DNA from 2 places in the Paenarthrobacter sp. E2MeOHC11 genome. Region 2 is predicted to be linked to the other one. Evidence: predicted binding sites of a transcription regulator. Region 2 holds the regulator's gene; the other holds the start of a gene.
What was found. Region 2 encodes Rex, which represses fermentation and respiration genes when NADH is low (regulators of the CRP and FNR family bind a similar motif). Its sites were predicted from a motif close to CTTGTGAANNNNTTCACAAG; they were not measured.
Positions count from the first base shown of each region.

Region 1: the regulator Rex is predicted to act here: its motif matches at 1,874-1,893, upstream of ACSSVG_RS19510 (glyceraldehyde-3-phosphate dehydrogenase).

Region 1 is NZ_CP196673.1:4,192,112-4,196,300, reverse strand. Features, by position in the region: gene ACSSVG_RS19515 (hypothetical protein) at 1-90, opposite strand, end outside; gene ACSSVG_RS19510 (glyceraldehyde-3-phosphate dehydrogenase) at 164-1,615, opposite strand; RNA gene rnpB (RNase P RNA component class A) at 1,916-2,307, opposite strand; gene ACSSVG_RS19500 (YaaA family protein) at 2,365-3,129, shown strand; gene ACSSVG_RS19495 (zinc ribbon domain-containing protein) at 3,142-3,879, opposite strand; gene ACSSVG_RS19490 (Nif3-like dinuclear metal center hexameric protein) at 3,969-4,189, opposite strand, start outside.
Region 2 is NZ_CP196673.1:3,255,866-3,260,054, forward strand. Features, by position in the region: gene ACSSVG_RS15225 (DUF559 domain-containing protein) at 1-800, opposite strand, end outside; gene ACSSVG_RS15230 (HAD family hydrolase) at 1,011-1,829, opposite strand; gene ACSSVG_RS15235 (glutaredoxin family protein) at 1,906-2,160, shown strand; gene ACSSVG_RS15240 (redox-sensing transcriptional repressor Rex) at 2,237-2,944, shown strand; gene ACSSVG_RS15245 (hypothetical protein) at 2,992-3,780, opposite strand; gene ACSSVG_RS15250 (hypothetical protein) at 4,044-4,189, opposite strand, start outside.

The DNA.
Region 1 (4,189 bases), 940 kb from region 2:
GAGCTTTTGAGCTTGCTTATGATTGGCGCGGGCCACGTCCAGCGCGTGTTCCAGCGTGGTCTCGTGTTCAAGCGTTGATTCATTTTCCATGAACCCATTTTGGTCAGGTTTCCCGGCTGATACCAGTGACACAGCCGGGAAACCCGAGAATACTTCCGGGTGCCTAGGCTCCGGCCGTTTCAAGCACTGCGATAGGAGCCACGACGTCCCGGGCCGGGAACGACGGCGGGTTGACGCCGGCCATTTCCTCCATGACGCGGACTACCTGGCAGGAGTAACCGAACTCGTTGTCGTACCAGACGTACAGTACGAGGTTCTTGTCATTGGAGATCGTGGCGAGGCCATCAACAATGCCCGCACGGCGTGAGCCAACGAAGTCTGTGGAAACAACATCGGGAGAATCGATGTAGTCGATCTGCTTGCGAAGATCCGAGTGCAGGGACATTTCGCGGAGGAAGTCGTTGACCTCATCCCGGGTAGTGCCCTTTTCAAGGTTGAGGTTCAGGATGGCCATGGAAACATCCGGCGTCGGAACGCGGATGGCGTTGCCGGTCAGCTTGCCCTGCAGTTCCGGGAGCGCCTTGGCTACGGCCTTTGCGGCGCCTGTCTCGGTGATGACCATATTCAACGCTGCGGAGCGGCCGCGGCGATCGCCCTTGTGGAAGTTGTCGATCAGGTTCTGGTCGTTCGTGAACGAGTGCACCGTTTCAACATGGCCGTGGATGATGCCGAACTTGTCGTTGATGGCCTTCAACACGGGTGTGATGGCATTGGTGGTGCAGGACGCGGCGGTGACGATCTTGTCCTCATCCGCGATGTCCTTGTGGTTGATGCCGTGAACGATGTTCTTGAGGTCGCCCTTGCCCGGCGCGGTGAGCAGGACGCGGGAAGCGCCCTTGCTCAGCAGGTGCTGGGAGAGGCCTTCGGCATCGCGCCAGCGGCCTGTGTTGTCCACGACCAGGGCATCCTTGATGCCGTAGGCCGTGTAGTCCACCGTGGCGGGGTTGTCCGAGTAGATGACCTGGACCTGCACGCCGTTGGCGGTGATGGTGTTGGCTTCCTCGTCCACGCGGATGGTGCCCTCGAAGGAACCATGCACGGAGTCGCGGCGCAGCAGGCTGGCACGCTTCACAAGATCGTTCTCAGCGCCCTTGCGCACCACGATGGCGCGGAGTCGCAGGCCGTGGCCACCGCCGGCCTTCTCAATGAGGATGCGGGCCAGGAGACGACCGATGCGGCCAAAGCCGTAAAGAACGACGTCGGTGCTGGTGCGGTCGTCAGCGCCGCGCTTTCCCACGATCTCAGCGAGCTCTGCTCGCAGGTACTCATCCAAGGAGGCGCCATTGCCTTCAGCCCGGAACTTCTCGGTCAAGCGTGCAATATCAATGGCTGCTGCGCCGAGTTCCAGCTCCGACAGGGCGTTCAGCAGGGGTGCGGTCTCTTCGAGCAGGAGCTCGTGGTTGCTCATCCGGCGGGCAAAGCGGTGCGCCTTAAGGATGTTCATGGTGGACTTGTTGATCAGGCTGCGGCCGTGGATGCTGGTGACCACGTTGTTTTCCCGGTACAACCGGCCGATCACCGGAATCATGGCCTCGGCGAGAGCCTCCCGGCCCATCCACTTATCAAGACAAGAATCTGACGTCTGGCTCACAGAACTACCTTCCTTGGGTCAACCACATACGTCCTCGTATGCAGATGGCAGCGGCCGCCCGGAGTAGTCCTGCGGCACATGCGCCAGCGGGCTTCGGTCCACCCACAGCGCCTTGAACGAGAGCAAAGAAAAATCCGCCGGCTGCGAACGCAGTCCCGGCGGCAGAACATCTACGTTCAGTAACCATTCTAAGGCGGAAGGAAGGAGCATAGGCCGCGCGAAGGCGTGAAATCACTCACACGCCGGTTTTGCGGCAGTCATAAATGGATGGGTCGACCGATACGCCGGGTTCTGTCATCCCCTGCCGTTACCGGCAGAGGAGTGGCGGCCATCCATCTACGAACGCCGTTGCCGACGCCCTCCAGCAGCCTACCCGGACACTCGGGCGAGCAGCCCTCGAACGTGTCCTGTCTGGCCTTGCTCCGGGTGGGGTTTACCTAGCCTCCCCGGTCACCCAGGGAGCTGGTGGTCTCTTACACCACCGTTTCACCCTTACCTGCTGCCGCGTGATGCAAACACCATGCGGCGCAGGCGGTCTGTTCTCTGTGGCACTGGCCTGCGGGTTACCCCGAGTGGGCGTTACCCACCACCCTGCCCTGCGGAGCCCGGACGTTCCTCGAGCCACTTTCATGACGCGCGACCGCCTGGTCGACCCATCCGCCGTCCAGTCTACCGGCGTTGGGACCGGCCAAAGTCCCCGGTAATATCGACTGGTGCTGATTCTGCTGCCGCCTTCCGAAGGCAAGACCCCCGCTCCCAAAGGTCCCGCCATCGATTGGGAGTCGCTCAGCTTTCCGGAACTGAATCCATATCGGGCAAAGGTGCTGGAAGCTTTGGGTAGCGTGAGCGCGCACGAGGACGCACTCGCGTTGCTGGGCGTCGGCGCCTCGCTGCGCGACGACGTCGAACGCAATACCCGACTCCATGCGGAACCGGCAGCGCCGGCACACCAGGTCTATTCCGGGGTTCTCTACGATGCCCTGGGCTACAACACCATGACGCCAACACAGCGCCGTAAGGCGACCGAGTCGATCCTCGTGGTCTCCGCCCTCTGGGGCGCCATCGGCTTTGGTGACCATGTACCCGCCTACCGGCTGTCCATGGGAACTGCCCTGCCCGACGTCGGACGCCTCGCCTCCTATTGGAAGCCGCAACTTAGCGCAGCCCTCGCCTCACGTGCCGAGGGCCATCTCCTGGTGGATTGCCGCTCCAGCACCTACGCCGCAGCATGGGCTCCCCCTACGGCGCAGACCGTCAACGTCAACGTGTTCAATGAAGCAAACGGCAAACGGACCGTAGTGAGCCACTTCGCCAAGCACACGCGTGGTGAGCTGGCGCGGCACTTGCTGACAAGGCGCGGCAAAGCTCCAGCAACTCCGGATCAGCTCCTGAAGGCCGCCGGCGAAGTCTGGACTGCGGAGCTTGTTGAGGGCACGGCCCGGAAGCCGCACGCGCTCAACATCATCCTGTCCAGCTGATGTAGGGGCCGGTCAGTTCCACTCGGCCGAACGGACCAGGATGACACCGGAATCCGGGCAGAAGACGATGTCGTCTTCAGCAGCGGCCTTGACTTCGGCCAAGTCGCCAGGGCTGAGCATCATGCCCGACCCCTCGGACTTCCCATGGAACAGCCGGGCGGCACCGACGCCACGCTTGGCGATGGTCTTCTCGTAGACGGCGAGCACTCCCCCGTCCAGGGAATCGGCGAACGCTGCCCGCTGTCCACGAACCACGGTTTCTTCAGCCGCGATTTCAGCAATGGCTTCATCGAGTTCGGCACGGATGCTGCCGAAGGAGCCTTGGATATCGTCAACGATCGCCTGCTGGGCTGCTTGCCGCTCACGCAGCGTGTCCAGTCGCTCCAGGATTTCGAGCTCAACATCCTCAAGGTCCGAGCGGCGTTTGTTGAGCGATGCAATGTCATTCTGCAACGCCACCAGGTCCTTGGACAGGCCGGTGCCGCTGTTGAGCCTGGTCTCGTCGCGTTCAATGCGGGTGGCAACCTGCTCCACGTCAGCTTCCGCCCGGCGAAGTTCGGACTCGGCATCGTGTACGGCGACCTTGGCGGCTCCCAGCTCACCATTGGCGACGCTAAGGGCATCTGTGAGGTCCGTGATGCGGGGGTCCGTTTCCAAAACCTTCCGGCGGCCTGCCAACGACTTCAGCTTGGCGTCCAGCCCCTGCAGTTCAAGCAATTTCAATTGTTCTGCCGGTGCTGCTTTCGCCACGCTTACCTCCGCTTGTCGCCGCCGGAACCGGGTATCAGTCACGGCCGGACGGCCTCTATCTGTTGAGGCTGTCCATGTCCTTCTAGACTCTAGTCCCCGCCGGGAGTGAGTATGAAGTCCCAAGGATCACTGTTGGTGCTGCTGACACGGATTTCGACGTCGTAGCCTTGGTCCGCAAGCACGTTGCCCAGTGCTTCGGAGGCGGCAGGCAGCCACAACCATTCGCTGGCAAAATGTGAAACGTCAATCAGGTAAGGCCGGCCGTTGCTGGCACCTTCGCGGGCTTCGGATGCCGGATGGTGGCGCATGT
Region 2 (4,189 bases):
CGATCGCTGAAGAACTGTTCCTCCTCAAGGTGATGTTCGCCGTCGTACTGAATGGCCAGGCGCCGCACGCGGAAGCCGAGGTCCGCGGATGGAGAGTACGGGTCGTCCGCCCGTAGCCGTATCTGGAGCTCAGGTTCTGCGAGGCCTGCGTCGAGCATGGCCAGACGAAGCATCGACTCCGGCGCCGAGTCAGCACCGACCCTCATCAGTTCAAGTGCTTCGCGTGCCCGGACCACACCTTGCAGGTTCTTGTGCCGGTCAAGCATTTTCCGAAGTGCCGCGATGGAACTGAACGGAGTTTCGCGTCCTTCGAACTCTTGCCGAGGGGTGCGAATGATTTGGTCGCCTACACAGACCAGCTCTTTCAACGGTAGTCGGCGTGCCAGGTCCAGCCATGTCCTGGAGCGGGTGCTCATCCACATGCCGTGGTTGAACTCGATTTCGGATTCGTCCACGATCACCGTGTGTCCGATGATGCCTCGTCGCCGCGCTGAGGGGAGTTTCGTTGGCTTACTGAGGTGCAGTTCATGTGAATCGGCCAGCCACGGCGGGAGGAAAAGGCCGTGTATCCTGGCGGCGGTCACGTGGGAGATCCATGCGCCAGGACTCGCCGCTGAGAGGGATCGCGCAGCTTCCGTCAGGTCAAAGTCCCAATTGGCGGGACGGTAGATTCCTTGGCTGACACTTTCGAATGAGTTTCGATTCCGGAGCTGCGCATGCTCCAAGCCCGCAGCCTTGGCCTCGTCAATGGTGAAGGGGGCAGAAGCCAGCAAGGCAGGAACGGGCGACGGTTTTTGCATACGGGCATTGTTGCCCAAGAAGCCCAGCACGTGCAGAAGTTATCCACAGGCGCTGTGGCTGAACTCATGCGGTGAGAGGGGGTTGGCCGGGAGGGGCTGTTTGGTGAGAGGGGGTTGGCCGGGAGGGGCTGTTTGGTGAGAGGGGGTTGGCCGGGAGGGGCTGTTTGGTGAGAGGGGGTTGGCCGGGAGGGGCTGTTTGGTGAGAGGAGGTCAGATGCGGGGTCCGCGGAACCTTGAGAATCCTCGCCACAGACCGTAGATCGCTCCGCCGACGGTGGCGGCCTTGAGGCCCAGCGTTGCTGCCCGGCGACCGGAACGGAAGTCGTACACGGGCCAGTTGTTCTCGCGGGCGTGCCTGCGGAGCTTGGCATCCGGGTTAATCACTACGGGGTGCCCCACCATGGTCAGCAGCGGAATGTCGTTGGCTGAATCGCTGTAGGCCCAGCAGTGCTCCAGGTCCAGGCCCTCCCGGTCGGCGACGAGTTGAACGGCGACGGCTTTTGCGGGCCCGTGCAGGATGTCACCCACAAGTTTCCCTGTGTACATTCCGTCTTCGACTTCGCCCACTGTGCCAAGGGCGCCAGTCAGGCCGAGCCGTGTGGAAATGACCGTGGCAACCTCGATGGGTGTTGCCGTCACAAGCCACACCTTCCGGCCGACCCTGAGGTGTTGTTCCGCCAGGGCCTTGGTTCCGGGCCAGATCCGCGACTCGATCATTTCGTCGTAGACCTCTTCGCCCAATGCCTTGATGTCATCCACGGTGATGCCGGCGGCGAGGGTAAGGGCGGAGTCGCGCACTGCGTGGACGTCTTCCATGTTTTCGCCGCGCATGACGAATTTGAACTGCTTCCAGGCGAAACCAGCAGCTTGGGGGAGCGTAAATGCCTTGCGCTCATACATTTTGCGGGCCACATGGAAGAGGCTCGCGCCCTTCATCAACGTGTTGTCGACATCGAAGAATGCGGCTTCGCCAGTACGCTTCTGCACTTTGGCATCCGCGAACACAGCGGCGTTCTTCTCCTCGGGCATGCTTTGAGTCTAGTCAATCGCCGGCGCCTCGCGCTGACGGCGCCCGGGAGGGGATCCGGGCGGTTACCGTTATCCCATGGCTATTCCCGACGTCGTCCTCCTCACTAAAGCTGACTGCCACCTCTGCACGGAGGCGCGTGCCGCCGTCGAACGTGTAACGAAAAGCCTGGGTGTGCAGTGGACGGAGCAAAGGATCGACGACGATCCCCAACTGCAGGAACGGTTTGCCGAAGAGATTCCCGTAGTGCTGGTGGATGGCGTCCAACGGGATTTTTGGAAGATCGATGAGCAGCGGTTGAGCCGCACCCTGAAGAAAGTCCTGGAGGGCTGAGGGTGCGGTTACCCGTAAGTAACGGCTTTTGTTGAGTCCGGCCGGGGGTCATAGAGTGGAACAACAAAGCGACGCAATGGAGAATACCGTGACTGCGCTGGAACCGTCACCGGAAGCAACAACCGGGGACAACGAACCTGCCGCCAAGCAGATCCCGCCCGCGGCTGTGGCCCGGATGACCCTCTATTTGCGCGCGCTCAACTCTCTTTTGGCCGAGGGCGTGGAACGGGTTTCTTCCGAAGCGCTGGCTGAGGCCTCGGGCGTCAGCTCATCCACTCTCCGCAAGGACCTCTCCTACGTGGGCTCCTATGGAACCCGGGGTGTTGGTTACGAGGTCCAGTACCTGAGTCGCCACATAGCGGCCGCGCTTGGCCTGACGCACGACTGGAAGGTCGCGATCGTCGGTGCCGGTAACCTCGGCAAGGCACTGGCACGGTACGGCGGCTTCGAATCCCGGGGCTTTGACGTCGTAGCCATCTTCGACGCCGATCCCATGGTGATTGGTAATGAAGTGGGCTGGCTGCGAGTCAGCGACTCAGCCGAACTCGAACGGGTCCTGGAGCGTACCCACACGAATATGGTGGTGCTGGCGTTGCCTGCCACGGTGGCCCAGGCTGTGTGCGACCGCGTGATTGCCGCCGGAATTCGGAGCATCCTCAGCTTCGCTCCAGTCCTGCTGCAGGTTCCACCGCATGTGAACCTCCGCAAGGTGGACATGGCCACCGAGCTCCAGATTCTGGCCTACCACGCACAACGGGCGCAGACACCGGGCCAGGCTGTTTAGCCTTCGCCGGGTCCGCGCCCGAGTTTAGTGCTTGGATTCCCGCGTCTTTAGCGGCCGTAAGGGTTCTGGTATGCGTTGCCGAACGGCTGGGCCTTACGGAAGTAAGGAGCCGACGCCGGCAGGTACAGCAGGACGATTGCGGCGATTCCCAGGAGTGCGGAGAGCGTCGCGAGGCTCAACGGGAAGAGGGCGAAAATGGAGAGCGCGGCGAGGATCGTTCCAAGGATCCGGGCCCAGTTCCGGCCCTTGCGGACGTTGATGGCCACGAGTGCGTAGAGGCCCGCACCGATGATCCCCACTACCACCATGACTCCGATAATGAAGCCCTGGACGTCTTCGAACCTGACGTCCGCAGCACCGCCGGCAGCCATCTGGTCTTCCACCATGCTGCGCATCGTGGGATCGCTCAGGGCCGCCATGCCAATGAGGATGGAGATGAGCCAAATCGCTCCGGCTCCGACGATCAGCCAGAAAGCGATGTTGACCATCTGCGGCACAGTGGTGGGGCCGGGCTGCTGGCTTGGCCAGTTGGTGTCCTGGCCGTACTGCGGGGCGCCGGGCGCCTGGCCGTACTGCGGTGCGGCGGGTGACTGCTGGCCGTACTGCGGTGCGGCGGGTGACTGCTGGCCGTACTGCGGTGCGGCGGGTGACTGCTGGCCGTACTGCGGTGCGGTGGGTGACTGCTGGCCGTACTGCGGCGCGGCGGGCGACTGTTGGCCGTACTGCGGTGCCGCGGGTGACTGCTGGCCGTACTGCGGCGCAGCGGGCTGGCCGCCTGGCTGCTCTGGCTGGTTGGCATCGCCTGGGTTTGACGGCGGGTACGGAGGGGTGCTCATGGCATTCCTTTGCTTGTTCGACTGCTGGTGCGGCCGCCGGGATCAGCAAAATGACCCTGCCCCCAGCGTGGTTCTGCTTCCACCGTACCTCCCGGGTCTGACGCTGCAGTCGATCACACGCAGGTATTTGAGGCTCACAGCAAAAATCATCATGTTGGCTTACGCCTTCATGATGAAGGCCGCGGGAATCCACCAGGGATTCGCCGCGGCCTTCTGCTCACATGCCCGCCGTTCAGGGAACGACGGCGGCAGTTCAGCCAGCGCTAAGCGTGACCTTTTACTGCCTTGAACCAGAGCTGGGAATTCGGGAGCCACATGAGGACAACGGCTACTGCGCTGACGAGGAAGCCGAACCAGTTTCCACCCAGTCCCATGCCCGATCCACTGCCGTTTGCCGCTCCAAAGATGG